3 regions of the Peribacillus sp. YIM B13481 genome follow, and region 1 is predicted to be linked to each of the others. Evidence: riboswitches for the same ligand, from Rfam matches in the RefSeq annotation. Region 1 holds a riboswitch; each other region holds the start of a gene.

Region 1 (10,340 bases):
GACTTCGTCCGGTATTCTTGGCCCATTGTTGGAAATGTTTAAAGTAAGAATGCCGGGTGGTGATTCAGAGCCTGATATATAAATGGACGGGGATGGCATTCCGGCGACCACATCAAGAGCATTTAAAATAATATTAAGTAAAACTTGGCGAAACTCTTCTTTAGAACCGGAAATGACGGCATCATCGGCAATATTACATGTTATCGAAGCATTTACTTCCAAAATGCTGGGATATAAAAATTCGATTACCTCATTCACTAGCTGAGCAATCGAAAATAGATCAGTTTGTGCTTCTGAAGTTTCTTTTTTGGAAATATTAAGAAATTGTGTGATCCGGTAATTGAGCTGATCCAATTCCTTTGAAATGATATCAAGATATTTTATCTGCGGTTGCTCTGCCTGTAACAATTGTATGAATCCCATTATGGAAGTCAGTGGATTTCGGAATTCATGGACGAAGCTTGAGGTCATTTGGCCAAGGAGCGTCAAACGGTCTTTATGGTTTGGGCTAATGAATTGATAGCGTTCTTTAAGTTCCATCGTTTTCAATTCGGTATAACAGGATAATGCAAAATGAATTAGTTTATCGAAGTAAACGTTTATTTGCTTAATTAAATCGGATACTTCTTCTTTCGTTGCCTCGGAATTCAAAACGTGCTCAACGATGGTGGATCTGCCGATGGTTGCAGTGGAAAAGAAATTTTCCATATCCAATTGTTTATTAACTCGATCACACGCAATTTTTTCACCTACGACCTTCAGTACATCGTCTATGTCAGTATCCGATTTCCCAAGCTGATCCATTAGCAGATTGAAAATATTTTCCACTTCCCCTTTAAAATACCCCATATATCCGTCCGATAAATGGAGCAACTGATCTTTCCATTTGGAAATGATGCTGTTTTTTTGAGAAGATAAAAAGTGAATGGTCATTTCTCGATTAGATACCATTTTGCCCTCCATAATGTAGGAAAATGAATTTTACTTTCGACCCAGAAATTAATTTATTTGAATAAAATACAAAATATTAAAATAATTATTTTGCTTTTATGATAACAGATTAATGTTTTTTACACATGTGTCAATTGGATAAATATTCGGCAATTAATCGATAAATACCTTTTTTTGACACAGTTTTATTAAAGGAATTGCAGGATTTAATAATAAAAAAAGGTATCCGCAAAGTTAATGACGGTTACCTTTTTTATTAAATGCATATGGTTCAATGTGAACGATCACATGCTGGATGTTATATTCCTTCAAAAGATTCTCTTCGATTTTAACCGTAATATCGTGACCTTGGATGACGGTCAAAAGAGGGTTAACATGTACGGTAGTTTCGAGCAGGATTTCACTTCCGTGCATACGGGCTTTAATTTCACTCATGTCCTTAACACCTTCTGTCAGTATAATGGTTTGTCCGATCTTTTGCAGGAGCTGCTCGTCGAAACCATCGGTTAAAGAGATGGATGCATCACGGAAGATATCCCAGGCCGTTTTGCAGATGATGATCCCTACTACAGCAGCAGCTATCGCATCCAGCCAAGGGATTCCCATCTTAGTACCGATGATTCCTATAAAAGCACCAACACTGACAAGGGCATCGGAACGATTATCCTGTGCAACGGCGTAGATGGAAGAGCTGTTGATCTTTTTACTTAACGCTAAGTTATAACGGTAGATTCCGTACATGAAGATTGCAGAGAAAAGAGCGACATAACCGGTCGGCATATTTGGAACGGTTGTTGAATCTTGCTGGAAGAAGGATTCTATAGCACTGTAAACAACCTGGATGCCCACGGTAATCATGATGAAGGCAGCTACCAGCGAGGCTATGGTTTCCGCCCGTAAATGACCATATGAATGATTATCATCAGGAGGTCTCTTCGAAATTTTCAAACCAATCAATACGGCTATGGAAGCGATGATGTCGGTCGTATTATTTAAACCATCTGCCCAAAGCCCTTTAGAATCACCGAAATAACCGAATGACAATTTAAGAGCAGACAAGAATATGTAAGCGGCAATGCTTATGTATGCGCCTTTTTCAGCTGAAATCGAATGTTTATCCATGTCTAATCCCTCCCCGGTGTAAATTAAAAGATATCAAAACAAACCTTAGTGAGTCTATAGAAAAGTTGTTGCATTTAGCCATCTAACCTGGTTAATTGCAGGTGTATTGAAGTTGGTTAAAAGAAAGGATACCCCCATAAATATGGGAGTGGTAAGTTTTTATGATATGACATTTTCTTTAAGTTGTCTTTTATAGAAACTAGTAGTATATTCTAACCGAGGATCGAAAATTAAATACTTCCACAAGGGGAGCCAAAAGGCTGAGAGTGAACGGTTGAGTTCAGACCCTATGAACCTGATAGTTAACACTTGCGTAGGGATGTGGTTTTGGATACAAGCAATACTGGGCATCCACTACCGCCCCGGTGTTGCTTTTTTGTTTGTGCAAAATCTGGCAGGGAGGGAACTCATGGACACTTTTCATTTTTGGAGAAGGGAGAGACATGATGAAAAATAAAACGTTATTCATGACAGAGGTTGCCATTTTTGCTTCACTGGCTTTATTACTGGATTTGGTTTCTGGATTCATTTTTTCAAGAATCTGGCCGCAAGGAGGCTCGATTTCAATAGCCATGGTACCGATTTTTCTGATGGCATATCGGTGGGGCATCAAAGGTGGTATGTTAACCGGATTGTTACTTGGGCTTTTGCAGATCGTCAGTGGTACAGCATGGATCAGCACGCCGATTCAAGGCTTCATTGATTATTATCTTGCCTTTACGGTTGTCGGGATATCCGGTGTATTCATGAATAAGTTTGTAAATAGCTATAAAGAGGAAAAGCGTTCCAAAGCGAAGTGGTATGGGATTGGCGGCATGTTTTTGGGCAGTTTTCTGAGGTTTCTGTGTCATTTCATATCCGGAATCGTGTTTTTTGGCTCTGCAGCTCCAAAAGGACAGCCAGTAGTGATTTATTCATTCATTTATAATGGGACTTATATGCTGATCAGTTTTATTTTATCGGCCCTTGTGGTGATGATGTTATATTCGGCTGCTTCAAGTGTATTACTGAAAAAAGCCTATTAACAAAAAAAGCCGGATTCTATAAAGAATTCGGCTTTTTTCGGAGATTAAGCAAATTGAGTCTTACAGGGCGAAACGGCTCAATCCTCATTTTGCAATGAATACCGAACAGGGTGCGTTTTTCGCAATGGAGCTGCTTGTACTGCCAAGAAAGAATTTTTCCAAACCGCTTTTAGCGCTATTGCCTACAACGATGAGGTCGGCAGCAGTTCTTGCCGCATATTCACATACGCTATCTGGCGCATGTCCTTCCAATATCTCGAATTTCCCCTTGACTTGACATTCACTTAGCAATCTCAACGTATTACTTTCTGCGTTCTGAACACTACTCTCAACGGCGGAAGGGGTGTCATTGACCATTTGAATTTCTGGTTGTTCGACTTCAACGACGGGGTGTGTCTGGACGGGATCCACATAAAATCCAGCAGCCGGTACAAACCCCGGCGCCGAGGCGTTTCCCATGATACGCTGCTCAACCTTATCAAATAGGACATGAACTACGGTCAGCTCGGCCTCAGGAAAGGCCTTTTTCAATGTTGCTCCATATTCCACGGCACGTTTACTTTCTTCATTTCCATCAAAAGCGACGACAATATGTTTTAAATTTTTTTTCATGCCATCTCTCCCCTTTTATAAGTATTTAAAGTGTTATACCCACTTTTTAAGGGTTTCACGCCATTAATCGGTATATTGATCGCAAATTACGGGTAAAGGATAGATACGGTCATTATTAAAAATGGTAGGATGAAATCCTGGTCCTTCAATTAGTGGCGGGCTTATTTTTCATTCGGTGAAGGGGGTATCATCGGCAAGGAAACCGATACCCGGGTATAGTGCTAAAGAAAAGGCGACTTAGCTTAGGCCTTTTAGTCAATCGACGAGTTTTCTTTAATAAAAGGGGTAAAATATTTTTAATGAAACATGTCGCAGATTGGAAAATGGGGGTACAAATGAGAGGGTTAGTGAAATTAGGTCTAATTATTATATTGGTGATTGTGGTTTTAGGCGCCGGTTCACTTTTTTATTTCAGACAGGTTGCAGATATAAGCCATCTTCAAAATATTCTTCAGCAACCAACAGGAATCTATGATCGGGATGGAAATCTTGCCAGCACGATCACGGCAAATAAATCCGAAGGTGTTTCGATAGATGAAATACCGGAACATATGAAACAAGCGGTGGTTTCCATTGAGGATCACCGTTTTTATGAACATCACGGCATAGATTATCAAGGGATTTTGCGAGCGCTGATTAAAAATGCGAAGGCCGGAAGTGTTGTTGAAGGAGGGAGCACACTTACCCAGCAGCTTGTGAAGATTACGATGCTGGAGTCGAATCGAACACTGAAGAGGAAGATTGAAGAGTTTTTTCTGGCCCAGGAAGTTGAAGATAAATATACAAAAGATGAAATTCTGGATATGTATTTGAATCAAGTTTATTTTGGCCATGGGGCATGGGGAATTAAAAAGGCCGCAAATATTTACTTTTCCAAAGAGGTCTCTGAATTGACCGTTGCCGAGGGAGCCTTGCTGGCAGGTGTCATTAACTTGCCATCCAAACTTGATCCATATAAGAACTTAGACGGGGCAGTGAAGCGGCGTAATTTGGTTCTTTCTAAAATGGCGGAACATGGTTATTTGACGAAGGATGAAGCAGCGGCTGCAAAAAAAGATACAGTGACACTTCTCATGGGGGAGAAGGAAACCGATCCATTAAAAGGGAAGTACCCTTATTATGTGGATCATGTTTTATCGGAAGCATCAAGCAAATATGGAATAAAGCTTGAGGACCTGCTTTCAAAGGGCTATAAAATATACACGACACTGGACCAATCCATGCAGCAGGCTACAGAATCCGTGTATGCGAATGAAGCCAATTTTCCAGTTGGAACGAGTACAGGAGAAATGGTTCAAAGTGGATCAGTCCTCCTTGATCCTAAAACAGGAGGGATAAGGGCAATTGTCGGTGGGAGAGGAAAGCATCAATTTATGGGATATAACCGGGCAACCCAGCTGACAAGATCTCCAGGTTCATCCATTAAACCACTTGTCGTTTATACTCCAGCGGTTGAAGAGGGATACGGTATCACTGCCCCTTTGAAGGATGAAAAAATGAGCTTTGGGGAATATGAGCCAACAAACCTGAGCGGTGTATATAAAGGAGAAGTACCCATGTATGAAGCGGTGATGAATTCCTTGAATGTACCAACGGTTTGGCTTTTGAATGAGATTGGCATCGATAAGGGGCTGGATTCTCTTAAACGGTTTGGGATTCCTTATGAAAAGGATGATCGAAATCTTTCGCTTGCTTTAGGAGGGATGAAGAAAGGTGTGTCCCCGCTTCAGATGGCAGGAGCCTTTTCAGCATTCGCCAACAGCGGGGAACGTATGGAAACCCATGCCATTGTAAAAATAGAAAATAATGATGGAAAAGAGGTAGCCGCCTGGAAAAAGGAAAGCACCAAAGTAACCTCTAAAGGCGTCGTCGATAAAATGAATTCCATGTTGCTTGGTACAGTGGAATATGGCACAGGGAAAAACGCAGCTGTGTCGGGTTATGAAATAGCAGGTAAAACAGGTTCAACACAAGTTCCCATCGAAGGAATATCAGGGGTTAAAGATCAATGGTTCATCGGTTATTCACCTTCGTTGGTCGGTGCAGTATGGGCTGGATATGATAAAACGGATGAAAAGCATTATTTAACGACACACAGCAGTCAGGGAACTGCAATCATCTTTCAAAAAATAATGTCGAGAGCATTACAGAATCAAGCATCTCAATCTTTTAATACTCAAGATATCGGACCGCTTATAGCTAAACAACAGGCAGTTATAGCTGAGCAACAGGTAAAGAAAGAAGAGGAGGACAAAAGGAAGCAATATTGGATTGATAAAGGAAAAGAAATTCGGAATGGTTTGAAAAAATGGAGGGATTGGGATGTGCCGTGGTAATTTTCATGAAATGGGAGCATGGCACGCTCGTACTTTCCAATAAATTAGCATAAAAAAAAAGACTGTCAATCATTGACAGTCTTTCATCATTCATTAAAAAATGAGATTTGCTATTATGCCGATTACGACGATTGCGCCTATCACCATTAAAATGGTTCTCACTTCTATACACCCTCTTCATGACGTAGTTGGAATCATTTAAATATTAACGGTTTGGTTCAATTGGAATCCAAATGCACTTTTATGATTTTCTTTACAAATAGCCTGTACTTTTTCTAGCATGGCATGTACATTCTCGCCTTCAAGTATGACTTTCATGGTTGCACATTCTTGAAGAATGAGCACAAAGGATACGAAAGTCGAAAGTTTCTTGGCATCGACCAATTTATGGTTGCAGATAAAATATATATTCCCTTTAAATTCTTTTGTAACTTGATATAGGTTCATGATTTGTCGCATGGATAATCTTTTATTTGTTTTAATATCAGAAGAAATCACTTTATTCATGTCGTTTACTCCTTTTGTTTTTATACTTTTGGAAAAGCATAATCAAGATGTCAATTCAGCTACAACACTTTTTAAAATGAACAAGTATGTTTGGTCCTTTTTATGTAATTGTTAGCGGGTCATGTTGTATATTTACCCGAGTGAAAGATTTTGAAACCTATTTGAAAATTTCAATTTTTGGAGGGGGAACGAACTATGTTAACACTTATTAAAAATGGGGAGCTTTATGGTCCGGAATATATGGGCCAAAAAGATATTCTCTTGGTTGGAAAGCAAATTGGTTTCATTGAGGACAAGATTGATGTCCCTGCAGAGTTCGTTGAAATGAAAGTGATTGATGCGAGTGGCCAAATTGTGGTTCCGGGTTTTATAGATGCTCACGTACATATTATCGGCGGAGGTGGGGAAGGGGGCTTTAAAACGAGGACACCAGAAATCCAATTAACAGATGCCACTTTAGCGGGTATAACGACATTGGTAGGGGTCATCGGAACAGATGGGACGACAAGGACCATGCCAGCACTGCTCGCTAAAGCGAGAGCGCTTGAAGAAGAAGGTATTAGCTGCTTCGTTCAGACTGGTTCCTATCAAGTTCCAGTCAAGACGTTAACCGGTAAGATCGAAGATGATTTGATTCTTGTGGATAAAATTATCGGTGTTGGCGAAATTGCCATTGCCGATCATCGTTCTTCACAGCCGACTGTAGCTGAACTGGCTAAATTGGCCTCTCAAGCGCGTAATGGAGGTCTGTTGTCCGGGAAAAGCGGTATCGTCAACATTCATGTCGGCGACAGTCAAAACCATTTGCAGGTAATTGAAGAAGTTGTCGAGACAACGGAAATACCGATCACACAGTTTTACCCTACACATATAAATCGAAATCCGCATTTATTCAAAGCAGGGATGGAATATGCAAAAAAAGGGGGTTTTATTGATTTTACGACAAGTACGATCAAGAAGTTCCTTGAAGAAGGGGAGGTCAAAGCAAGTACAGCAATAAAGAGAGCACTAGAAGAAGGGGTAGATATCAGGCAGATCACCTTAACTTCAGATGGGCAAGCAAGCCTGCCTGACTTCGATGGCAGTGGCAACCTGCGCGGTTTGAACATTGGTACATGCATGTCCTTATATGATTCTGTCGTAGATGCGGTCATCGAGGATGGAGTATCAATTGCCGATGCCATACGAGTTGTGACGGAAAATCCGGCAAATATTTTAAACCTCACTAAGAAGGGCCGGCTTGAGGTAGGGAATGACGCCGATATCATCATATTGAAGAAACAAACGTTAGAAATAAATAGGGTTATCGCGATGGGGCAAATCATGGTCAAAGATGGTGAAGCGGTCGTGAAAGGCACATTTGAAAATAGATCTTTCTAATACCCGTGTAGTGGGGTAAGGAAAAATGAAATCTTGTTGGTAAAGTAAACCTCGATCGAGCGAATATCTAAGGTATATTGAATAAATGTCAGTTTAACTAAAATAACTGGATTAGTACTTGGGCGTCTACCTCTGAATACATATCTTTCACCAAGTCATATATGAATGCGAAGTCAATGGCGGCCTCCACTTTTCGAACCAAATGGTTCGCTGGCACCAGTTAATCTAAAGTAATCATTTCAAGTTGATTTCGCTGATTAGAATCATGTTTGGAAGCATCCTTATCACCCCAAGTTTTTATGCTTCTATTTTAAACAATAAAGACTGTAGGCAAAAGATTTTAATTTTATAACAAAGTTGATGAAACGGAAGGTGCGAGACCCCGCAGGCGCAAGCCGAGGGAGGAGCGCCCACGGAAAGGGAGTGCCCTACGTTCCAATCAACGTTCAAATTGTACAAGCCATAAAAAAACGTAGACAAACTCAATTATTTATCGAGTTTGTCAACAGTCTGAGACCCATGATTATTATGGGTCTTTTTGTGCTCGATCCTGATTTTGATGATAGTGGATGTACTTGTTTTATTTAGGCAGCCCTTGAATGGATGCTAGCTAACAAGTGACTTGAAAAGGTCGGAGCTTATCCCCAAACTTGCCGGTAACCCGCTGGTTTTACATTGGATTTTTCCATAATCGGGATTATTTTCAAAATGAAGGTGAGATATAAGAAAACACATTCTAAATAAAGGTAATATACGAAAAATTCATTCTATTTAACATATTATTAAAATCTTGGATGTATTATCCTTTTATATAAGCAAATGTAGTTTATGAAACAGTAATTATTCACAGACATAAAAGACCAATGAAAACTTTTTGGGCTGTTATTTCATGACTGTTCAAATCCTTGGTAAGTTTGCGAAACAAATCTATCTTAAGGGGAGAAATGAAATGGAAAAGACGGGAAACCCAATAATGAAAGCGTATTCAAATGAAGGTGAGCCGGAAATGTTTCGTGTATTGACACCTGACGGAGAAATAGTTGGAACGATTGATGGGAAAATCGATAAATCATTGATGTTAAAGATGTATGAGAGCATGCTACTGCTCAGAACATTTGACCGTAAATCAATTAATCTCCAGCGCCAAGGCAGAATGGGAACTTATGCACCTTTCGAAGGACAGGAGGCATCCCAGGCAGGAAGCGCTTTAGCGTTGTCGGCAGGTGATTGGATGTTTCCCACATACCGTGATCATGGAGCGGCAATCATTCATGGACAGGAATTGTATCGTGTTTTCCTATACTGGATGGCACATTTTGAGGGTTCAATTTGTCCGGAAGGTAAAAGGATATTACCTCCTAGTGTTCCCATTGCCACTCAAATGGTTCATGCGGTAGGAACGGCTTGGGCAAGTAAAATTAAAGGGGAAAAGAATGTAAGCATTGCTTATTTTGGTGATGGTGCCACTTCTGAAGGGGACTTTCATGAGGCACTGAATTTTGCAGGTGTTTATAAAACCCCGACAATCTTTTTCTGCCAAAATAATGGCTATGCGATCAGTGTGCCTTTTGAAAAGCAATCAGCATCTAAAACTATATCCCAGCGTGCTGCTGCTTATGACATACATGGGGTTCGAGTGGATGGAAATGATATCTTTGCAGTATGGCTGACTGTAAAAGAGGCTGTCGAAAGGGCGCTTAAAGGTGAAGGACCTACTTTAATCGAAGCCATAACCTTTCGCTATGGTGCCCATACTACTGCAGACAATCCGAACATATATCGCGATCAGGACGAAGTTTCAACGTTCTGGAGGGAAAATCGTGATCCGATAACGCGTCTTAAAAAGTATTTGAATAAAGAGGGTTACTGGAATGAAGAACAGGAAGGAATGGTGTTAAAACAATTCAACGAACTGATAGATGCTCACCTCCAAAAGGCGGAAGGTTATCCGAAATCCAATCCGCTCGAAATGTTTAAACATGTATATGCTGAGGAGTCATGGCACCTAAAGGAACAGAAGCAGGAATTGAACCAAATCTTAAAGAAAGGTGTGAAGAAATAATGGGCAAAAGTTTAACGATGCTCCAGGCTATTACGGAAGCGCAGGACCAAATGCTGGGTCATGATGATCGTGTGTTGATCTTGGGTGAGGATATTGGAGTGAACGGCGGAGTTTTCCGATCGACGGAAGGGCTTTATGAAAAGTATGGAAAAGATCGAGTTGTGGATACGCCATTAGCTGAATCCGGAATCATCGGCTCTGCCATTGGTTTAGCCCTTAACGGACTGCTGCCCATAGTGGAGATTCAATTCCTCGCCTTTATTTATCCGGGATTCGAGCAACTCGTTTCCCATGCTGCCCGTATGAGATACCGGACTCGTGGGCAATTTAGCGTGCCCCTCGTAA
Region 2 (10,340 bases), on a different contig from region 1:
CTGTTCACTTTCATCATACCTATCCAAATGGATATGGCTGTCGATGATCTTCATTTTCAATTTCCTCCTGACTTAAGAAAGGGTTGGCTTTAGTGCGGCATATAATTCTCTCTTCAAATTTAAAAATTCATCACTTAGAAATTGTTCCTCACTTCTTGGCCTTGGAAATGGAACTTTCACTTCTTTGATGACAGCAGCCGGTTTTGCTGATAACACATAAATTCTATCTGAAAGGAAAACCGCTTCATCTATGCTGTGGGTAACAAAAAGCACAGATCTCCGATTTTGTTCCCAAACAGACAACAGCCATTTTTGCATTTCCAATCTTGTCAGTTCATCCAGAGCAGAAAAGGGTTCGTCCAGGCACATCAAGTCCTGTCGACTTAAGATGCTTCGAATGAAAGCGGCCCTTTGCTTCATGCCCCCAGATAATTCATGCGGATATGCCTTCACATACTCTTCTAATCCAGCTTTCAACAAAAGGGCTTTTGCCATTTCTTTGTCTCTTATCCCAGCAAGCTCACTTCCAAGCAAAACATTATCCAACACCGTTCTCCAAGGTAAAAGGGATGGCTGCTGCGGCATATAGCTTATATGGCCCTTAAAGCCATTTATCTTTTTACCATCCAACGAAATGATGCCCTGATCCGGCTTCAAAATACCGCCTATCAAGTGGAACAACGTACTTTTACCGCTGCCAGATGGTCCTAGGATTGTGACAAATTCCCCATCATCTACATGGAAATTCATATTCTCTAAAATATTCTGTTTACCATCGAAAGCAAAGGAGACATCTTTAATTTCCAGCATCATCCCTTTCACCCTCCTTTCTCTTCCATGAAACTAAATATTTCTCCAGGAATGTGATGATTCCAAAAAAGAGAAGGCTCATTCCCATAATGATGAAAATGGCAACAAACACCCGATCTGTCCGAAACGCGGAGGAAGCGAGCGTCATATAAACACCAATCCCCGATTTAGCCCCAAGCCATTCCGAAATAACCGCACCCATTATACTATAGGTGGCCGAAATTTTTAGGCCTGAGAAAATGAACGGGATCGAGTGGGGAAGTTCCAGCTTCCAAAATAACTGGTTTTTCCCCGCTCCCATCATCTTGAAATAATGCTTAAGTTCGTAAGGTGTCTGGCGAAAACCGTCCAATGAAGCAACCGCAACCGGAAAAAAACATACGAGTGAAATCACAATTAACTTAGGCAGCATGCCAAAGCCAAACCAGATCACTAAAAGCGGTGCCAAAACTATGATTGGTATATTTTGCGAGAGTATGAGCAGAGGATAAACCGCGTCCTTCACACCTGGAAATAGGTGTAAGATTGCAGCAATCAATAAACCGATACAGCTTCCAATAAGAAAACCCGATAACGCAAGCTCAGTTGTTGATATAAGGTGTCCAAAAAGATTACGGGACGACTCAATTCCTTCAATGAAAATGGCTGATGGAGCGGGAAGCAGCCATTTTTCAACCTTTAATAAGACTGTCATTGACTCCCATACTATCAGCAAACATAATAAAAGAAAGAAGGGAGCCCCCTTCTTCCAAATTCCCCTTTTGATCATGCCCGATATTTCTCCGTTAACGTATCCATCGTAATCCCGCTTGGCTGATATAGTATCTTCACTTGGGAAATGACATTCGGCGAGCCTAATTCAATCATTCTTACATTCATTTTTTCTATCACGGCAAAAAGCTCGGATAGCTCACCCTCCATTGTTGTTTCTAGCGGGTGAACCTCATACTTGACACCTGATTCATCAATGATCTTGATTGCTTCATCGACCATGGGGATGACATTTTCCCCTTTAGGAATGATTTGTATACTAATTAATGAATTGGCCATTGTATTTCCTCCTATTTTGGTAAAAATTCATTGGTAAATGCCTTTTCAGGATTGAAATCACCTTCAAGAAGCTTATTTTCCTTCATCCAATCACTATAATTCTTCCAGATTTCAAGCTTTTGTTCACCCCAACGCGGAGCATCATCCTGATACTTATCTGCAAGCCACTCCTGGCTTTTCTTCACTAGTTTTGGATCTAGATCAGGTGCAGACTTAATTAATATGTCCGCTGCATCATCAGGATTCTTAATTGCAAACTGGTACCCTTTCGAAGCTGCATGAACGAATGCTTTAACAGTCTCAGGATCCTCTTTTATCATCTTTTCATTTGTTGTCAAAACAGGCGTATAGTAATCCAGCTTATCAGAGTATTCGGTTAAGTAAACCATATTAAGCTTTTCATTCCGCAACTCAGCCTCGATACCTGTCCACCCATAATAAATCCAGGCGAAATCTATATCCCTTTTAACCGAAGTGAAAAAATCTGTGTCCCCTGTATTCACTATATCCACTTTATTTACATCGGCATTTTCTTTTTTCATAAGTGAATCAATAATGGCCTTTTCAACTGGAGACCCCCAGCCACCATACGTTTTCCCTTCAAAATCCTTGGGAGTTTTAATGTTTTTTGCCGCAGGTGAAGCGAATCCAGAGGTATTATGCTGGATGACAGCAGCTAGCGAAACAATCGGAACGCCTTGCACGCGGGCCTGCGTAATGCCCTCCTGGTAGCTCACGCCAAATTCAGATTTCCCTGAAGCCACAAGTTTATCAGCTCCAGCTTCGCCTGGCATGATAATTTCCACATCCAGACCTTGTTCTTTGAAATACCCTTTTTCCTTGGCTACATACAATCCTGTATGGTTTGTATTCGGTGTCCAATCAAGCACGACCGATACCTTTTTTAATTCTTTATTGCCTTCTTTTTTAGATGATTCTTCTTTTTCATTAGTTCCGCCTGCCCCACATCCAGCCAAAAGGAACAACGAAGTTAACAGTGGTAAGAATTTATTCAAACTATTATCCTCCTACACATCATATAAGATCCATATGCCGAAACCATAATGAGGCGCCAGGGTCCATTCCAATACCGGTAAAAAAACAAAAAACGCCCGAAGATGAATTCGGACGCTTAACATACAAAACAGAAAGTCAGTAATAATATGTTCCCTCCGCTGGCATCATCCAGATCAGGTTCAAAGAGTCAGCATCTAAAGGACGCAATCTCAGCCAGCAGTACTGGCCCCCCTACATTTCTCGCACATATGAACTTTTCTCTCCCATTATATCAATTCATGGGGAAAAAGGAATACTAATTTGCTTCTTCTCATTAATTGGAAAGGTTTCCCTTGCGTTAAAGGATATCTAGCAAAACATCATGCCATTCCAATCATTCTCGTTTACGTGCCTGACACGTTCAAAGAGTCATTTCCTTGCAGGTATTCATATAATGAGCATAACCTGTGGACATTTTTTGTGTACTGGTTTTATAAGCCCTTAATTTCAAAAGCAAAAGGTGGATATGATCATGATAAAGATTAATCACAAATTATTAGATGTCAGTCACATCCAACCAGGTATAGCATCTGCTAAATCGCTTGAAATTCTCCAATTGCTAGCGGAAGATTCTAACATTTTTGAATATCGGAGCTTTGGATACCTTAATTTCGATATACAACTGAGGCACCGAGTCATCGAGGCAGCTTTTGCGTTGGATAAAAGTGATGCAGAATTTTCCACACTTGAGGAATCGGCATCCAATAAACAATATTGGCGCCTTTCAAAGGATGGCACTTTTACCCTTCAGCCAGGGATTGCCCCTCATGTTGCACTCCTGGACATTTTCTTGAATGGAACGCTTTACGCTTTCGAATGCGGTACAGCGATAGTCGTCACTTTTTTAAAGGCCATTTTGGATTTAATCGGCCCTAGGAATTTCGACTATCTTTTTTCAAGCCTATTTCTATATGACTGGCGCCCTCCGAAGAATATGGCTCTTCATGTTCATCAAGGAACGGATTATTTACCAGGGGATTGCCTTTACTTCAAAAACCCTGATCACGATGAGGAAACACCTGAATGGCAAGGTGAGAATGCAATATTATTAGGAGAAGACCTCTTTTATGGCCACAGGATCGGGATTACCAATGCACAGGGTATCATCGATGAACTAAATAGCAATAGAAAGCCGAATGCCGCCATCTCAGCATTCCTGACAAAGCATATCATTAGCCTGGATAGTTCCTACTATAGACAATTCCAACCAACTATCTCCCGTGCAAAGCCCGTTCACGGTCTTGTCAGCCTATCTGATTTGATTGTTTCTGAAATAGGTCCGAGGATTTATCTTTCATGACTCAAGCAATTCTCCTGCCGTAAAACCGGTTTCTTTAAATATAGGCAAAAAAAATGCTTGGGGATGGAACCACCAAGCATTTTTTCTTATTCACGCACCGATGTTCCCTTTGCCTTTAAACCTGCGTGCACTTGCCTGACCCCATTTCGTAATGGATAGTGTATAAACAGCCAAGGCTGACCATATGAACAAAAAGGCTAAAAGATGCGCTTTTGTAAAACTTTCGTGATAGACGAATACCCCGATCAGTAAGGATAAGGTCGGAGCGATATACTGAAAAATCCCAAGCATCGATAACGGGATCTTCTCCGCCCCCTTTGCAAAATATAAAAGAGGCAAGGCCGTAACAATCCCACCGCCCACCAACAGCAAGCTTGTGCTTCCTGCTGTAAAGAATTGCATTTCTGATTGGTTCATCAAGTATATCAGGTAACCCAGGGCAAGAGGCGTTACCATCATCGTTTCGAGCGTCAGCCCGATCGCCGATTCGGCTTTGATCATTTTTTTTGCCAGGCCGTATAATCCAAAGGTCATGGCCAAAACAAGAGAGACCCACGGGATCGTACCGAAATGAATGCCTAGGATCAAGACCCCGATTCCTGCAAGCAGGAACGACATGATCTGTGCCCCGCTCAATTTTTCTTTTAAAACTATCACTCCCAATAGTACACTGACTAGCGGATTGATATAATATCCAAGGCTCGTGTCAAGGATCCGTCCTGAGTTAACGGCCCAGATGAACACTCCCCAATTAGCTGTAACGAGCAGTGAGGCCGTTAGTAACGCCGCAAAGAGTTTGGGATTTCCCAATATGTTTTTGACATAATCAAGAAACGCTTGTCGTTTTTTCATGAACATCAATAAAACCAGCATGAAGACGAAAGACCATAATACCCTCTGAGCCAAGATTTCTGTAGCTCCGACTCCCTGAAGGAACTTCCAGTAAATTGGCACGACTCCCCACATCATATAAGAAAGGGCTGCATAGATCGCCCCTTCTTTTTGTTCATCCACTTTCATAACCTGCCTTCTTTCCATTAATTCCTTTATCGAATTCTAACTATTTTGCGTATCCATTTCTTTTTTTGCAACTGTTATTTTTTATCATACATGATTCTGTCATCTATGACCGTCATGACCGCCTCAACTTTCAGGAGATCATCCGGCACAACAGCAAAGACATCCAGATTAAACACGGTAAAATCTGCATCGTACCCTTTGATGATCTGACCGCGGCGTTTTTCCTGGCCGATAGCTGCAGCACTCCCTTTTGTATAAAGTGCGAAGGCATCATGAACGGAGAGCCTTTCATCCAAGCCATATACGGTACTGTCCTCACTGTTGATTTTCGTCCTTGTGACAGCAGCATGGATGCCCAAAATTGGATTTAATGGCTCTATAGGCGCATCTGACCCTCCTGCACAAATGATGCCCATATTCAAATAGGTTTTCCAGGCATAGGAGGAATCCAATAGATTGGCTGGAACCTTTTCTTCCACCCACGGAAAATCGGACGTGACGAAACCTGGTTGGATATCAAATATGACCTGCAGTTTTGCCGCCCGCTCCAGCAGCTCCGGCCGGACGATCTGCGCATGGATGAGCCGGTCCCTCTGTCCCTCTTTTGGGGGGATGGCTTCAATTGCATTCAAGACGTATTCAAAAGCGAGATCGCCAATGGCATGGACAGCAATCGGCATTCCGGCATCCCTTGCTTTTTTCACCCATTCCTGAAGCTCATGCTCAGTGAATATCGCGACACCGTTCGTATCCCTTTGATCTGCATAGGGTTCGCTTAACAGGGCTGTGCGTCCGCCTAAGGAGCCGTCGGTAAATATCTTCATGCTGTCGAACTTGATATATCGCGTACCTTCTTGATAGCTGCCGCCTGCTTTCAGCATTTCTTCTAACGCTTCGTGATGGACGAGTAAATTGGCGCGAAAGGCCATTTCCCTGTCCTCGATTACCGATTTAAACGCCTGATATGTCGGAAGGAAGCCATTATAGTAATGGAGGTCTTCAGTATGTCCGCCAGTCAAACCTAGCTTATATGCGTCTTCTATGGCCTCTATGAGTGCGTTTTCGATATACTCTTGGTCAATGCCAGGAAGGCTGTCTAAAATCAGGTTCTGCGCCTGGTTTTCTTTAAATAAACCATTTAAACGACCTTCTGGATAGCGGCAGATCACCCCGCCTGACGGTTCTTTTATATCTTCTTTAATACCCGCTTCCAAAAGGGCGCAGGAATTGACCACCAAGGCATGGCGGCAGATCCTTTTCAATACGATGGGATGTTCTGTCGATATCGCGTCAAGCTCATCCCGTAAAATCAATTCAGGACTGGGCCATTCATTTTCATTCCACCCTTCGGCAACAATCCACTTTCCAGCAGGGGTCTTTGAGCACTTTTCCTTCAAGGCATTCATGATGGACTCCCTGCTATCCATCAAAGAGAGGTCTAGACGAAGCAGTCTTTCACCATGCCCGACCAAATGAAGGTGACTATCCACTAACCCTGGCAGCATCGTTTGTCCTTTTAAGTCGATTTCCCTGGAAATATTGCCGGCATATTTACGTTCTAAATAGTCAATGCTGCCGGTATCAACAATTACCCCCTTTTCAGTGAAGAGTGCCTCCACTTGATCTTTTTCTTTAATCATCGTATAAATCGCCCCATTGAACCATAACGTTCCCATCCCGCTCTACACTCCTTATTAAATGATTCTTTCCCTTCAGATATGCAGTAAGTGTACCATCTCAATTCACGGATTCCCATATTTATGATTATGCAAGCCTCTGTTAATAAAAAAACGTCAGCCGGGGGCTGACGGAAATGCTTTCGTTAATTATTAAGTAGTGCTTCTTCCCTTTTCCGTAAATCCACCCGTTTGATTTTACCCGATGTCGTTTTGGGAAGCTCATCTAAAAATTCGATTTTCCTTGGATATTTATATGGAGCAGTCAATTCTTTTACGTGCGATTGAAGCGTTTTGATCAAATCTTGGCTGTCCGGATCGATATCATCCATCAAGACAACATACGCCTTGACCACATTTCCCCTTATTTCATCAGGACTTGCTATAACGGCACACTCTTTCACATATGGATGCTTAACGAGTGCATCTTCCACTTCAAACGGTCCAATGGTATATCCCGAACTGATGATGATATCATCAGTTCGACCCTCAAACCAGAAATAACCATCTTCATCCATTTTCGCCTGATCGCCGGTGATATAATAGTCCCCACGGAATTGCTTCGATGTCCGCTCGGGATCTTTAAAATATTCTTTAAAAAGAGCAGGTGTATCGATATGTACGGCAATATCCCCGACTATACCAGGAGAACAGGGTTTACCGGAATCATCAATGATTTCCACATGGTTGCCCGGAGTCGGTTTGCCCATGGAGCCCAATTTAATATCCATGCCTTTTGTTACACCTACCAAAAGGGTATTTTCGGTTTGTCCATATCCATCGCGCACTTCAATATGGAAATGGTTTTTAAAGACCTCGAACACTTTTTGATTTAAAGGCTCTCCCGCTGATACTGCACTATGAAGATGGGATAAATCATAGTCATCAAGGTTATCCACCTTTGCCATCAACCGATACTCGGTTGGTGTGCAGCATAACGCATTCACTTTGTATCCCTGAAGCAGCTGAAGATATTTTTTCGCCTCGAACTTCCCATGATAGGCAAGACCTGTTGCACCCGTTCCCAATACAGCCAGGAACGGACTCCAGATCCACTTTTGCCACCCTGGGCCTGCCGTTGCCCAAACCACATCCCCTTCGCTGATGCCCAGCCAGTTTGCAGCAGACGTTTTTAAATGGGCATAAGCCCATCCATGTGTATGGACAACCCCTTTTGGATTACCTGTCGTTCCGGAAGTATACGATAAGAACGCCATATCCTCACTCTTCGTGTCGGCCATTGGCAGCTGATCGGATTCATCATCGGCAAGCTCATTCAAATCCAGCCAATTTTCCATTCGTTTTCCGATTGAAAACTTCAGAAGGCTTTCCGCTCCCTCTATTTCATTCAATTCATGAGTATATTCATGAAAACTGACGATTCCTTTAACATCACCGTGGTTGACTCGATACTGCAAGTCCTTCGCACGAAGCATTTCAGAACAAGGGATGACAATCATGCCAATTTTCAATGCGGCTAAATACACTTGATAAGCTTCTACTAAACGAGGGATTATGATAAGGACCGTATCACCTTTACCCAGCCCTTTTTTCTTGAAGGCATTTCCAATTTTATTTGCACTATTTAATAAATTCTCATATGTAAGTTGTTTTTTATCTCCGGTTTCGTTCTCCCAAAGTACAGCAACTTTTTCCGGATCTTTTGCAAAACGTTCCATTTCACTCACTAAGTTGTAATGTTCCGGAGCTAATAAATCTTTACGTTTCATTTTTTTCCCCTCCATTTATGAACTCTTAGTACCTACTCATTATACAAGATACTTCTCTAATATATCCATGTATTTTTACAAATAAATAAAGAGAGCGGGTTTTAGAACCCGCTCTCTGTAGCCATATTATTAAATTATCTGTTGAAACCTCCGCCTAATTGTTGTTCAGCCATTTGAACAAGGCGTTTTGTGATTTCCCCACCAACTGATCCGTTAGCGCGAGATGTTGTATCGGCACCAAGTTGTACACCGAATTCTGAAGCGATTTCATATTTCATTTGTTCTAGAGCTTGTTCCACTCCAGGTACCAATAATTCGTTTGAGCTGTTGTTGTTTGCCATGAGTTTTTCACCTCCTTGTGATTATAGAGTGTGTTAAAACACATGGCTTCATTCGCACAATATCATTGGTAATTACAGGATATTAAAACAAGTCTTCCATCGCTTCTTCCCTATCGAATGTCTGACCCGGTTTAACCGTCAATATTTCTGTTTCGGAGACCGCTTTTTCAATCAATGATTCAAAGTCAACGAAGCTCTCATAATAATTGACTTTTTCACGTTTCGGTTTCGTTTTTGGGCTTGCCGGCGTAAAGACCGTACAACAATCTTCGTAAGGCAGATTGGATATTTCAAAAGTATCAAGCTCTCTTGCGATTTTAATGATTTCCGTTTTATCCATCGTAATCAGCGGACGCAGGATCGGTGTATTCGTCACCTCATTGATGGCAAACATGCTGCTCATCGTCTGGCTTGCAACCTGTCCAAGGCTTTCACCGGTGATCAGTGCCATGGCTTCTTCCTTTTCACGGATTTGATCGGCGACCCGCATCATTAAACGTCGAGTTGTTGTCATTGAGTAGTTTTCCGGGATCTGTTTTTGAATCAATAATTGAATTTCAGTAAATGGAACGATATGCACTTTCATGCTTCCACTTATTTCAGCAAGCTTGCCCGCCAGATCAATGACCTTTTGACGTGAACGCTCACTTGTGAAAGGCGGGCTGTAAAAATGAATCGCTTCTACGTCCAACCCGCGTTTCATCGAAAGGAATCCTGCAACAGGGCTATCAATCCCGCCTGAAAGCATCAGCATTGCCTTTCCGCTTGAACCGAATGGAAGACCGCCTGCCCCCTGGATGATTTCACCCGTCAAATAAACGGCTTCGCGTCTCACTTCTACCAGCAGGTTCAAATCAGGGTTCTTTACATCCACTTTTAAATTTTCTGTATTCCGAAGCAAATGCCCGCCGAGTGCCCTGTTAATTTCATCGGTATTATATGGGAAATCCTTATCTGCGCGTTTTGTCGTGATTTTGAATGTATTTACCTCCTCAAGAGTATGATTAAGGTAATACAACGCTGCCGTTTTCATCACTTCTAAGTCGCGTTCAATTTTTATCGCAGGACTTAAAGACTGGATCCCAAAAATGCCTTTCAATCGGTCAATGACAGGCTTATGGTCCACACCGTTCAGGAGAACGTACATCCGCTCCCTGTTGGCTGTTAGCACTACTCCTTCAATATCCTTTAAACTCCAGCGGATATGCGCCTTCATTTTGTCTACAAAGCCTTTACGGTTTCTTTTTTTCGTGGAGATTTCTCCATAACGGATAATTATATGATCAAATTTCATTTTGCAACCCTCATTATTTTTTCTAAATTAGCGACTATTTTCTGTATCGCCGCCAGAACTTGC
Region 3 (10,340 bases), on a different contig from region 1:
ATGCGGTTAGCGCCCCTTCTAAAGACCGTGGTTTCATTTTTCAGGAGCACCGCTTATTTCCATGGCTAAACGTTGAGAAAAATATTGCAGGTAACCTTCCATTAAAAAAACCGGACATTAGAAAAAGGGTGGATGATTTAATTTCACTTGTTAAGCTAAAAGGATTTGAAAAGGGATATCCACGCCAATTATCCGGTGGAATGTCGCAGCGTGTTGCCATTGCGAGGGCCTTATTACGTAATCCTGAAGTTTTATTGCTGGATGAGCCATTCGGTGCATTGGATGCTTTCACGCGAACGCATCTTCAAGAGGCTTTGCTAGAAATATGGGAGAAGAATATGACAACGATGGTGCTTGTCACCCATGATATTGATGAATCCATCTTTTTATCGAGCAAAGTGGTAGTCATGGAGGCAAAGCCTGGACGGATTAAAGCTATCGTTCCAATTGATTTACCATATCCAAGAAAACGAACAAGCAAAGCGTTTCAGGAATTCAGGACCGTCATTTTAACCCAACTTGATCATCATCCTGAAGAAAGGGAAGATTGGAGCATTTAATTAATTTTTGAAAAAAGGAAGGATGAAAAATATGTCTACAGAGACCGTTGCTCAAAACAAGCCGCTTGTCATAAGGAAAACGAAAAAACAATCCAAACTTGCCAAATCAGCATTGCGGGGTTCGTTCCTTCCCGTTGTCGTGTTGATTGCATGGCAATCATTAGGTTCGGTTGGCATCCTGCCTGCCCAATTATTCTCATCACCTTTATTGATCGTCACGACTTTCATTGATCTCGTTCAGTCAGGGGAAATGGGCATGCATTTACAAATCAGTTTAACGCGGGCTCTTCTTGGCTTTGCATTAGGTGGTTTTTTAGGCTTATTGCTAGGAGTCATCGTTGGCATGCAAAAAAAATCCGAAGAATATCTTAACCCAAGCATTCAAATGTTACGAACAGTTCCATTACTTGCGATTACCCCTTTATTCATTATGTGGTTCGGGTTTGGTGAACTATCCAAAGTGCTGCTTATTGCTTTAGGTGCTTTTTTTCCTCTATATTTACAAACCTTTTTGGGCCTTCGGAATGTGGATAAAAAACTATACGATGTTGCCCGAATCTTAGAGTTTGGCCGTCTGGAGCAAATAACGAAGCTGATGATTCCGGCAGCTTTACCGAACATATTGCTTGGTATCCGTTTAGCCTTAAGTGCTGCTTGGATGTGCCTGGTCGTAGCTGAATTATTGGGTGCGGATAGAGGAGTGGGCTTCATGATCCAGGATGCCCGTTCATTCATGCAAACGGACGTCGTATTCGTAGGCATCATCATTTTTGCCCTCGCTGGCAAAATCTCCGATTCGTTTGTCCGCTTATTAGAAAATCATTTACTGAAATGGCAAGATAGTTTTAAAGCCTAATTGAAAAGGATGACCGCCCGGTTTTGGGAGGTCATCCTTTTTCTTGTTTGGTAATGTATGTTTAATCTATTTCTCTATGTAAGGGCAAATAAATAGTGAAGGATGTTCCTTTGTTCAATTCGCTCTGCACCACGATTTTCCCTTTGTATTTTTGAACGATGGAATAACAAACGGTCAGGCCGATACCAGTTCCCCTATCTTTAAGCGAATAGAATGGGGTGCCGAGTATTTCAAGCTGTTCTTTGGAAAGACCTATTCCTGTATCCGTTATTCGGATTTTTGCCATAGTGCGTTCCTTCTCTGTTTCCACCTTGATGAAACCGGGATTGTTCATCGACTCAATTCCATTTTTCATGATATTGACCAGTATCTGTTTAAGCTCGATCGGATTCATATTGATTTGTAGGTCATCACGGAAATCAAGTTGAAAGCCTATGTTTCGATTATTGGCGAAACTGGATAATAGATCGGAAATCTTTTGGATTTCATAATTTAAAGGAATGACCTGAATATTATCCGTTTGCGGTTTTGCCAAAGACAAATAGTCATTGATTATCACTTGTGTATATTCAAGTTCTGTAAGCATGGTCTGCACATAAAATTTTTCCGTCTCATTCAGTTCCTTCTCTTGATCTAATAACTGGGCAAACCCCTTCACGACTGTAATGGGATTTCGTATCTCATGTGCAATGGTGGCTGCTAGCTGACCGACTGAGTTCAATTGCTTGGCCTGTTGGATCTCCTTATGGAATGCATTAGTGGATTCCATCCTATTGTTGGTTCCTATGAACACAAATACCAATATGATTTGTATAGCGATGAAATTAATCGTATTGCCGAAACTATCCAAAGAAACATACTCATAAGTGTATTTAAGATCCGTTTGCGAAATGATCAAGATGGAAGCAGGACCTAATATGATATTTAAAGCGGCGACAATATAAAATCCGATTTTATCAAAGAGAAAAATGGGAATCAAGGGTGCTATAGCAAAAAAAGCCAGCATAATTGCGGTATCTGGAAAAATCCAGAATTTGCTATATATATAAACAGTAATTAAAGAAATGAATAGGGTTTTATAGAAATTGACTTCTGTTTTTAAGAAAAACAACAGAGAGATTATCATCCCCGATATTAAAATGACCTGAAATGTCATATCGTAGGGGTTATCTTTCCAACTTATAGGTGATATGGAAATCCCAACTAATAGTAAAAAGGATATCATTGCCATGAATGCCTTCAGTATAAATCGGTGTTTGTTTTGATAATATTGATAATTTTTTAACATAATTCCCCTTAATATAAATATTCTGTTTGTTTAATAGTAATCTGATACTAGTTTTTTGTAAATCAGAAAAAAATAGATCTTGTCAACATATGTAACAAATCCTTCCAGATCAAGCAGATATGGATGATGGGGAGGCGAATGGAATGGGTTCATGGAATTGGATTGAGCATAACGAACTACACGAAGGACTTGCAAGTAATTTGTTTCATGGGGGTTTTTACCCATTTTAACTAATATATTATTTCTTTACACTATATTTGCTGTAGATTCACATTCCCCTTCTAAAATGGTGGTAATAATAGGAAGGGGATAGGGGAAAATGAAAACGAATATAAAGAAATTCGGTTTATGCATGATGAGTGCGGCTTTTATATTGCAGGCTACTTCCATGGGGACCTCAGCAGCAAATGAAGATCATTCGAATTCATCTATTTATGAGAAGAAAATTGTGAATATCGCACATCGAGGAGCTTCCGGTTATGCTCCTGAACATACCATACCCGCATATCAATTGGGAGAACAAATGAAAGGCGACTACATAGAAATCGATCTTCAGATGACAAAGGATGGAAGATTGATAGCGATGCATGATGAAAAGGTGGATCGTACAACGAATGGTACAGGTCTAGTGAAAGACTTAACTCTGGCAGAAATCAAAAAACTCGATGCCGGTACATGGTTCAATGAAAAATATCCGCAATTGGCAAAAAAGAAATATGAAGGGGTAACGGTACCCACTCTTGAAGAAGTCTTTATGAAATTCGGCAGGCAGGCCAATTACTATATTGAAACAAAGTCTCCTGATGTATATCCAGGAATGGAAGAAGAACTTCTGCAAGTTCTGAAAGAAAATAAAATGGTGGATTCAAAAGGCCGTACCAAAAATGTACTTATACAATCGTTCAGTCAAGAAAGCCTTTTGAAGGTTCATGACATGAATCCAAATTTACCGCTTGTGCAGCTTTTTTCTTATAAGAACCAAGCAACCATTTCTGATGAAGAATTGGAATCCATTAATGAATATGCCATTGGAGTGGGTCCGAACTTCAATAAGGTGGACGGACAATATGTGAAGATGGTTCGAAATCATGACCTTCAATTCCATCCCTATACAGTAAATGAAAGAGCGGACATGAAAAAAGCTCTAGAATGGGGTGCAACGGGGCTGTTTACGAATTATCCCGATGTATTTAACGAGGTTCTTAGAGAGTATAAGCATGAAAAGCACAATGACAATGTGAATTTATAAGGTTACTAAATAGGTGTTTCATAGGTGAGCCCCGGTTTTCCGGGGCTTTTTTTATATGAACCGGATTCAACTTAATGAAGGGCAATTAATCCTTGGGAGAATTAAGTGTTCATAGGCTTAGTAAACTTTGTTGGCGGTTATATCAAGAATACCTTAGGAGGTTGATTATGAAGGCTGTAACTTTTCAAGGTGCAAAAGACATATAGGTAAAACAAGTAGAAGATCCGAAATTTCAGCAAAAGGATGAAGCTTATCAAATCTTTTATGGTCACGAAGATGAATTCATTGATTGGTGCTAAACTCCTAATGGGAAGGTGATTTTAAAAAACAATGCATCGATCTGCATGGGCTTTTTTATTAGGGACACAAATAGATTGAAATTATTGTTATATTATGGATATCGTATAAAAAAGGTGAAAAAAGATGAATGATCATTATGCGCGTGAACTGAAGAATATCAGGATTACACTGATTTTCTTGACTATTATCGTTGCTTTTGTTTCAGGTGGATCCGGGAATGTGACGATTGATCCTATGAATGATGGAGGGTATAATGTGTATCCTCAGGCCAGTTATTCCAATATGGTCGATGGGAAATGGACTTTTTGGCGTGTTGACTGGCAGTACAGATTTAAGCGGAGATGAAACATTCAAAATCTATTATTATGATAGGGAAAAAGATGAGTTGATCTTCAAAAAAGCAAAGATGCTAAGTGATCTTGAATAAGGGTTATTAGTAAGGCAATGAAGTATTATATTATATAATGATAGTAAATAAAAGGAGGGTGTTCAGATGGTATTTAATTCGGCAGCGGAACTTTGTGATGGGATTGAGGTAATGTACCCTTCCTTTCACGTCCAAATGACGATAGAAATCGTCGATAAGAGATTTGGGCCTGTAAGGGCGGAAGCAGAGATTGCCATCAAGCCTGTCAAGTCAAAGGAATATCTAGAAGTATTTGTGGAAGAACTGGAATCGGAGCATATTTTTGCTGATGAAAATGGCAGTATATATGGCAGCTTCGGCATCGATCAAAGCATCCAGATTTATGATGAAGTCCTAACTACCATTCCATTCGAAGAGTTAATCGGAAAAGAAAACTGGAAAGATGTGGTGGGTGTATCCATCACGGAGGATATGCTAAAAGAACAGCTGGAAAAAGCCCTCAATGATTATCAATTCAGTGATTTGAGCGGAAAATATAAATTCAGGAAAAGATGCACGATTACTGAACTCCAATTTTTGAAGTAAAAAAAAATGGAGAAGGTAAAAAGCCTTCTCTATTTTCATTATTCTTGGATCATATTAAAGCTGTTTTGGTTAGCATAACAAGCCTTCTTTCTTCGTATTCGGTCCCATCTATCCATATCAGGTAAACCCTATACACTCCTTATTCTCGTCCTTTAACTAAGAACATCTTCGCATTATGTTTACATCAGATAAAAGTAAGTTCGGCATTGGTTAAAAACATATTCCCATCAAATATCTATTATTAAAAAAATCCACTTTTTTGAATGCGATGGTAAGTATGAATGAAATCGCATCAGACTGTGAAATATGGTTCTATATTTTTCATCATTTGTTAGATATATTGAATGTAAGGCACTAAAAAAGCACAGGAGTTAGCCCCTGTGCCACGAAATTATTTATAAACCTTACTTGGGATTTTTACTGCAGGGCGGCCAAATGCATAAGGAGCTACTTCATATTCCTGGAATACGAGATAGATCCCCCCATTTGTATAATAGAACTGTGAATCCTTATTGACGGGAACATCGCTCTGTTTTTTAACATAAAAACTATCTCTTTTCCTCATGTAGTCAAAAGCATATTTCTGCACCTTCGTATATTTCACTTTGGATGTGAGGATTTCACTGATTTTCACCTGTTTACCGGAAGACACTTTAAAATTATAGGATGTTGTGTATCCCATTCCATGAGCTCCACCGCTATAGGAGTAATCGTCAATAAGAATGCTTAGCTTTTCATCCTGGTTGAATTTCACTTTATACGAAATACTGTAACTATACTGGCAAGTGTATGGGGATTCTTTGCACCATTCCTCATTTTTATCTTTTTCCCTATCCTTTTTTGCTTGCAGATAAAAGGAATAGGCATCCTTGGCATGCTTAGTTAACACCTGATTAATTTTATCCTGAGCTGCTTTATTTTTTAGTCCTGATACTTGCGGATACGACAAGTCACTAATATTTTTATACTTTTTCTTGGTTATCTTCACATTGCTAAATTTTAAATATTTAGTAGATACATAGGCTTTTTTTCCATTGTACCGAATTTCCGACCAGCCGGATTTTGTTTTCGAATAAACGGTTACGGCTTTCCCTTTCTCCAACGATCCTACTTTTTTATAGCTGGTGCCGGGACCACTTCTAACAGATAAAGGGGAATTCTTCGTGTTTACCGTTGCGTTTTCTGTAGTGGCTGCGGAGACAAAGTCGATTTTTATCAGTAAAAAAGAGATGCATGTAAAAGTTAATGCGACAGCAAGGAAAATCTTAGTGAAATTCTTGGATAGCATTCAATTACCACCTTTGTATAATTTTTACATTACCTATTATATAAGTTGGTGGATCAAATAGAAAGTTAATTTTATAATTCAAAAGCTAAAGAGGAGAAAGAAATGAAAATTGGTTTAGTACGGCATTTTAAGGTGGCACATGAATTCCCTACTGGGAAATCTGTGACGGCGGATGATATGAAGCAATGGTTTGTGGACTATGATGCAGCGGATATTATTTATGGAACGACTTTACTTGGCGTGGAGGAATGGCAGGAATGTTATTGCAGTGATATGTCGAGAGCTGTCAAGACAGCGGAACATATTTATCCAGGTACGGTTCATCGGATGGAGGAGCTGCGGGAAATACCTTCTCCCCCTCTCAAAGGGAAGGTGAAGCTGCCGTTCATCCTTTGGGCCATCTGGATTCGCTGCTGCTCGCTGTTCAACAAGGAGACAAGGGCGGAAATTAAGATCGCCGAACGAAGGATCAATAAAGTATTGGATGAAGTTTTTGCAAAGGGGGAAAGGGATGTTCTGATCGTGAGTCATGCCGCCCTAATGGTTTATATGAGGAAAGAGCTGATCCGACGGGGGTTCACCGGTCCAAAATTCAAGATTGCCGGTAATGGAAAGCTGTATGTATTCGAAAGATGATAAGTCAAAAATATAGGGTTTCCCGCCATAGAAGGTAAGTCTGGTATATTGAACATTTTGCTTAAGAAAGATGCAGGCCTTTTCCGATTAGTTATTCTTTTTCCGTTGGTTGTGGTTTATTATTGTAATAGTGTAATTTTTACGAATTCAATAATAGGGAAAGAGGTTGGACAATTTGGTGAAGGCAGTTTTTTTTGATTTAGATGATACATTACTATGGGATCAGAAAAGTGTAAAAGAGGCTTTTGTGGCCACATGTGAAGTGGCTAAGGAGAAATATGATTTAAATGTCGACGAGTTTGAAGAAGCGGTTCGGAAGGAAGCGCGTGAGCTTTATTCTTCTTACGATACCTATGGATTTACACAAATGATCGGAATCAACCCATTTGAAGGACTGTGGGGAAATTTTCAGGATGATCATGATGAATTCCGGAAGATGGCCGTGATTGCACCAAATTATCGGAAAGAAGCATGGACGAGAGGCTTGAAGGCATTAGGGATCGATGACCCGGCATTTGGGCTCGAACTGGCAGAACGTTTCCCTGCAGAGAGACGTAAAAAGCCATTTATTTATGAAGAATCATTCCGTGTGTTAGATGAATTAAAAGGGAAGTACAAAATGCTATTGTTGACAAACGGTTCTCCTGAACTCCAAAATACTAAACTTGAAATTACACCTGAACTAGTTCCTTATTTCGATCAAATCGTCATTTCTGGAGCTTTTGGACGAGGTAAACCGGATGCCTCCATTTTTGAGCATGCTTTGGAGATCATGGAACTTGATAAGGATGAAGTATTGATGGTCGGCGATAATTTAATGACGGATATCCTTGGAGCATCACGGGTAGGTATAAAGTCGGTTTGGATAAATCGCCATGATAAGGAACGGAATGAAGTGCTTCCAACCTATGAAATCAAGCATTTAGAGGAGCTTTTCCCAATCCTTGAGAGCCTGGAAAATTAATTGGTGATCCTTCTCCAAGTAACGAATTTGGAGAGAGTGACCTAAAGTATTAGGACTTTCAAATTATATACAGAATGAAAAGGGTGATATATAGTTACCCTGTAATCAATTAAATTATTCAGACTAGGGGTGTCCAATAACAGTTGGGCTGAGAGAGAAGCGCTTATGCTTCTTAACCCTCAGGACCTGATCTGGTTCATACCAGCGTGGGGAAGTTAGAATCTACTAAACAATGACATTTCATTTGGTCATTTCTGTAGTCATACTAACGTTAGCCGGGTCTTAAATATGAGATCCGGTTTTTTCGTGCGAAATGGATTGGATTTTGTCCTTTTTAAATGAACTTAAAAAGGAGAAATGAAATCATGATGAGTAATTCAGTAAATGACATGAACGTTTCAATTATGTCCAGTTTTGCCGGGAGTAAAAAAGTGTATGTTGAGGGATCGAGACCTGATATTAAAGTACCTATGCGTGAAATTAAACTAAGTCCCACTACAGGTGCATTCGGCGAAGAGGAGAATCCGCCTTTGCGGGTTTATGACACAAGCGGTTCATATACGGATTCAGAATATCCCATTGATATTCATAAAGGCCTTGCCCCGATTAGACGCAATTGGGTCTTGGAACGTGAAGACGTTGAAGAGTATGAAGGACGTGAAATAAAACCCGAAGATAATGGGTATAAAAAAGTGGAGTCACAATCCAAAGCTGAAATTTTTCCGGGATTGAAAAGAAAGCCATTGCGCGCAATGAAAGGGAAAAACGTAACCCAGCTTCATTATGCCCGTAAAGGTATCATCACCCCAGAAATGGAGTTCATTTCAATCAGGGAAAATGTTGCCCCTGAGTTTGTAAGAGAAGAGGTAGCTAGCGGTAGGGCGATCATTCCGGCAAATATTAACCATCCTGAAAGTGAGCCAATGATCATCGGACGTAATTTTCATGTGAAAATAAATGCGAATATAGGAAACTCAGCTGTTAGTTCATCGATCGAAGATGAAGTGGAGAAAATGACTTGGGCTACACGTTGGGGAGCCGACAACATAATGGATTTATCCACCGGAAAGAATATTCACACGACCCGGGAATGGATTATCAGGAATTCACCAGTGCCAGTTGGGACGGTTCCAATATATCAAGCATTGGAAAAAGTGAATGGAGTCGCGGAAGATTTAAATTGGGAAGTTTTTCGGGATACATTAATCGAGCAGGCCGAGCAAGGTGTCGATTACTTCACCATACACGCTGGTGTGCTTTTGCGGTACATCCCTTTAACAGCAAAGCGAGTTACGGGAATTGTTTCACGAGGGGGGTCCATCATGGCACAATGGTGCTTGGCCCACCACCAAGAAAGCTTCCTCTATACTCACTTTGAAGAGATTTGTGAAATCATGAAGGCATATGATGTTTCTTTCTCATTAGGTGACGGCCTCCGTCCTGGATCCATTGCAGATGCAAACGATGAGGCGCAATTTGCTGAATTGGAAACACTGGGGGAACTGACGAAGATTGCTTGGAAGCACGATGTTCAAGTCATGGTGGAAGGACCCGGTCACGTACCGATGCATTTGATTAAAGAAAATATGGATAAGCAGCTGGAAGTCTGTCAAGAAGCTCCATTCTATACCTTAGGACCTTTAACAACGGATATAGCTCCTGGATACGATCATATTACTTCTGCGATTGGTGCTGCAATGATTGGATGGTTTGGAACTGCCATGTTATGTTATGTGACACCGAAAGAGCATTTGGGACTTCCGAATAAAGAGGATGTTCGAGTAGGGGTCATTACTTATAAAATTGCAGCCCACGCAGCTGACCTTGCAAAGGGCCATAAGGATGCACAAAAACGGGATGATGCCCTTTCGAAGGCTAGATTCGAATTTCGTTGGAGAGATCAGTTCAATCTTTCTCTCGACCCTGAAAGGGCGGTTGAATATCACGACGAAACTCTTCCGGCTGAAGGTGCCAAAACAGCCCATTTCTGTTCAATGTGCGGACCTAAATTCTGCAGTATGAGAATCTCCCAGGACATCCGTGATTTGGCAAAAGAAAAGGGCCTGGGTTTTGAGTCGGTAATCGATGAAGGGCTTAAAGAAAAAGCGAATGAATTTAGGAAAACGGACGGAGAAATCTATCAATGATTCGGACGAAAGGGAGAATTCGATGAATCGGGTAATCCAGATAAAAGTTGAAATGAAACAGTTGGAAACTCAATTGGAACAGCTAAAAAGAGAGCTGAAC

The links. Region 1 has a riboswitch for thiamine pyrophosphate ahead of thiT (energy-coupled thiamine transporter ThiT). Riboswitches for the same ligand answer to the same signal wherever they lie in the genome.
Region 2: linked by a shared signal. The riboswitch ahead of ACFX4X_RS02600 (ABC transporter substrate-binding protein) and the one ahead of thiT (energy-coupled thiamine transporter ThiT) in region 1 are both predicted to bind thiamine pyrophosphate.
Region 3: linked by a shared signal. The riboswitch ahead of thiC (phosphomethylpyrimidine synthase ThiC) and the one ahead of thiT (energy-coupled thiamine transporter ThiT) in region 1 are both predicted to bind thiamine pyrophosphate.

Annotation. Positions count from the first base shown of each region.
Region 1 covers NZ_JBHZPE010000006.1:97,434-107,773, forward strand. The annotation lists gene ACFX4X_RS06330 (histidine kinase N-terminal domain-containing protein) at 1-951, opposite strand, end outside; gene ACFX4X_RS06335 (cation diffusion facilitator family transporter) at 1,186-2,073, opposite strand; TPP riboswitch at 2,309-2,410, shown strand; gene thiT (energy-coupled thiamine transporter ThiT) at 2,517-3,098, shown strand; gene ACFX4X_RS06345 (universal stress protein) at 3,183-3,710, opposite strand; gene ACFX4X_RS06350 (transglycosylase domain-containing protein) at 4,010-6,046, shown strand; gene ACFX4X_RS06355 (hypothetical protein) at 6,245-6,553, opposite strand; gene iadA (beta-aspartyl-peptidase) at 6,749-7,933, shown strand; partial or broken gene ACFX4X_RS06365 (transposase) at 7,987-8,153, opposite strand; gene pdhA (pyruvate dehydrogenase (acetyl-transferring) E1 component subunit alpha) at 8,883-9,995, shown strand; gene ACFX4X_RS06375 (alpha-ketoacid dehydrogenase subunit beta) at 9,995-10,340, shown strand, end outside.
Region 2 covers NZ_JBHZPE010000002.1:226,377-236,716, forward strand. The annotation lists gene ACFX4X_RS02580 (TatD family hydrolase) at 1-54, opposite strand, end outside; gene ACFX4X_RS02585 (ABC transporter ATP-binding protein) at 73-813, opposite strand; gene ACFX4X_RS02590 (ABC transporter permease) at 797-1,579, opposite strand; gene ACFX4X_RS02595 (thiamine-binding protein) at 1,576-1,860, opposite strand; gene ACFX4X_RS02600 (ABC transporter substrate-binding protein) at 1,872-2,876, opposite strand; TPP riboswitch at 3,011-3,120, opposite strand; gene ACFX4X_RS02605 (protein-glutamine gamma-glutamyltransferase) at 3,389-4,216, shown strand; gene rarD (EamA family transporter RarD) at 4,307-5,236, opposite strand; gene ACFX4X_RS02615 (amidohydrolase) at 5,311-6,912, opposite strand; gene mbcS (acyl-CoA synthetase MbcS) at 7,059-8,642, opposite strand; gene ACFX4X_RS02625 (alpha/beta-type small acid-soluble spore protein) at 8,777-8,983, opposite strand; gene thiI (tRNA uracil 4-sulfurtransferase ThiI) at 9,066-10,277, opposite strand; gene ACFX4X_RS02635 (cysteine desulfurase family protein) at 10,274-10,340, opposite strand, start outside.
Region 3 covers NZ_JBHZPE010000022.1:51,582-61,921, reverse strand. The annotation lists gene ACFX4X_RS14135 (ABC transporter ATP-binding protein) at 1-560, shown strand, start outside; gene ACFX4X_RS14130 (ABC transporter permease) at 583-1,416, shown strand; gene ACFX4X_RS14125 (ATP-binding protein) at 1,478-2,704, opposite strand; gene ACFX4X_RS14120 (glycerophosphodiester phosphodiesterase) at 3,024-3,953, shown strand; gene ACFX4X_RS14115 (hypothetical protein) at 4,377-4,598, shown strand; gene ACFX4X_RS14110 (hypothetical protein) at 4,747-5,205, shown strand; gene ACFX4X_RS14105 (PdaC/SigV domain-containing protein) at 5,597-6,493, opposite strand; gene ACFX4X_RS14100 (histidine phosphatase family protein) at 6,596-7,129, shown strand; gene ACFX4X_RS14095 (HAD family hydrolase) at 7,305-8,093, shown strand; TPP riboswitch at 8,209-8,323, shown strand; gene thiC (phosphomethylpyrimidine synthase ThiC) at 8,459-10,240, shown strand.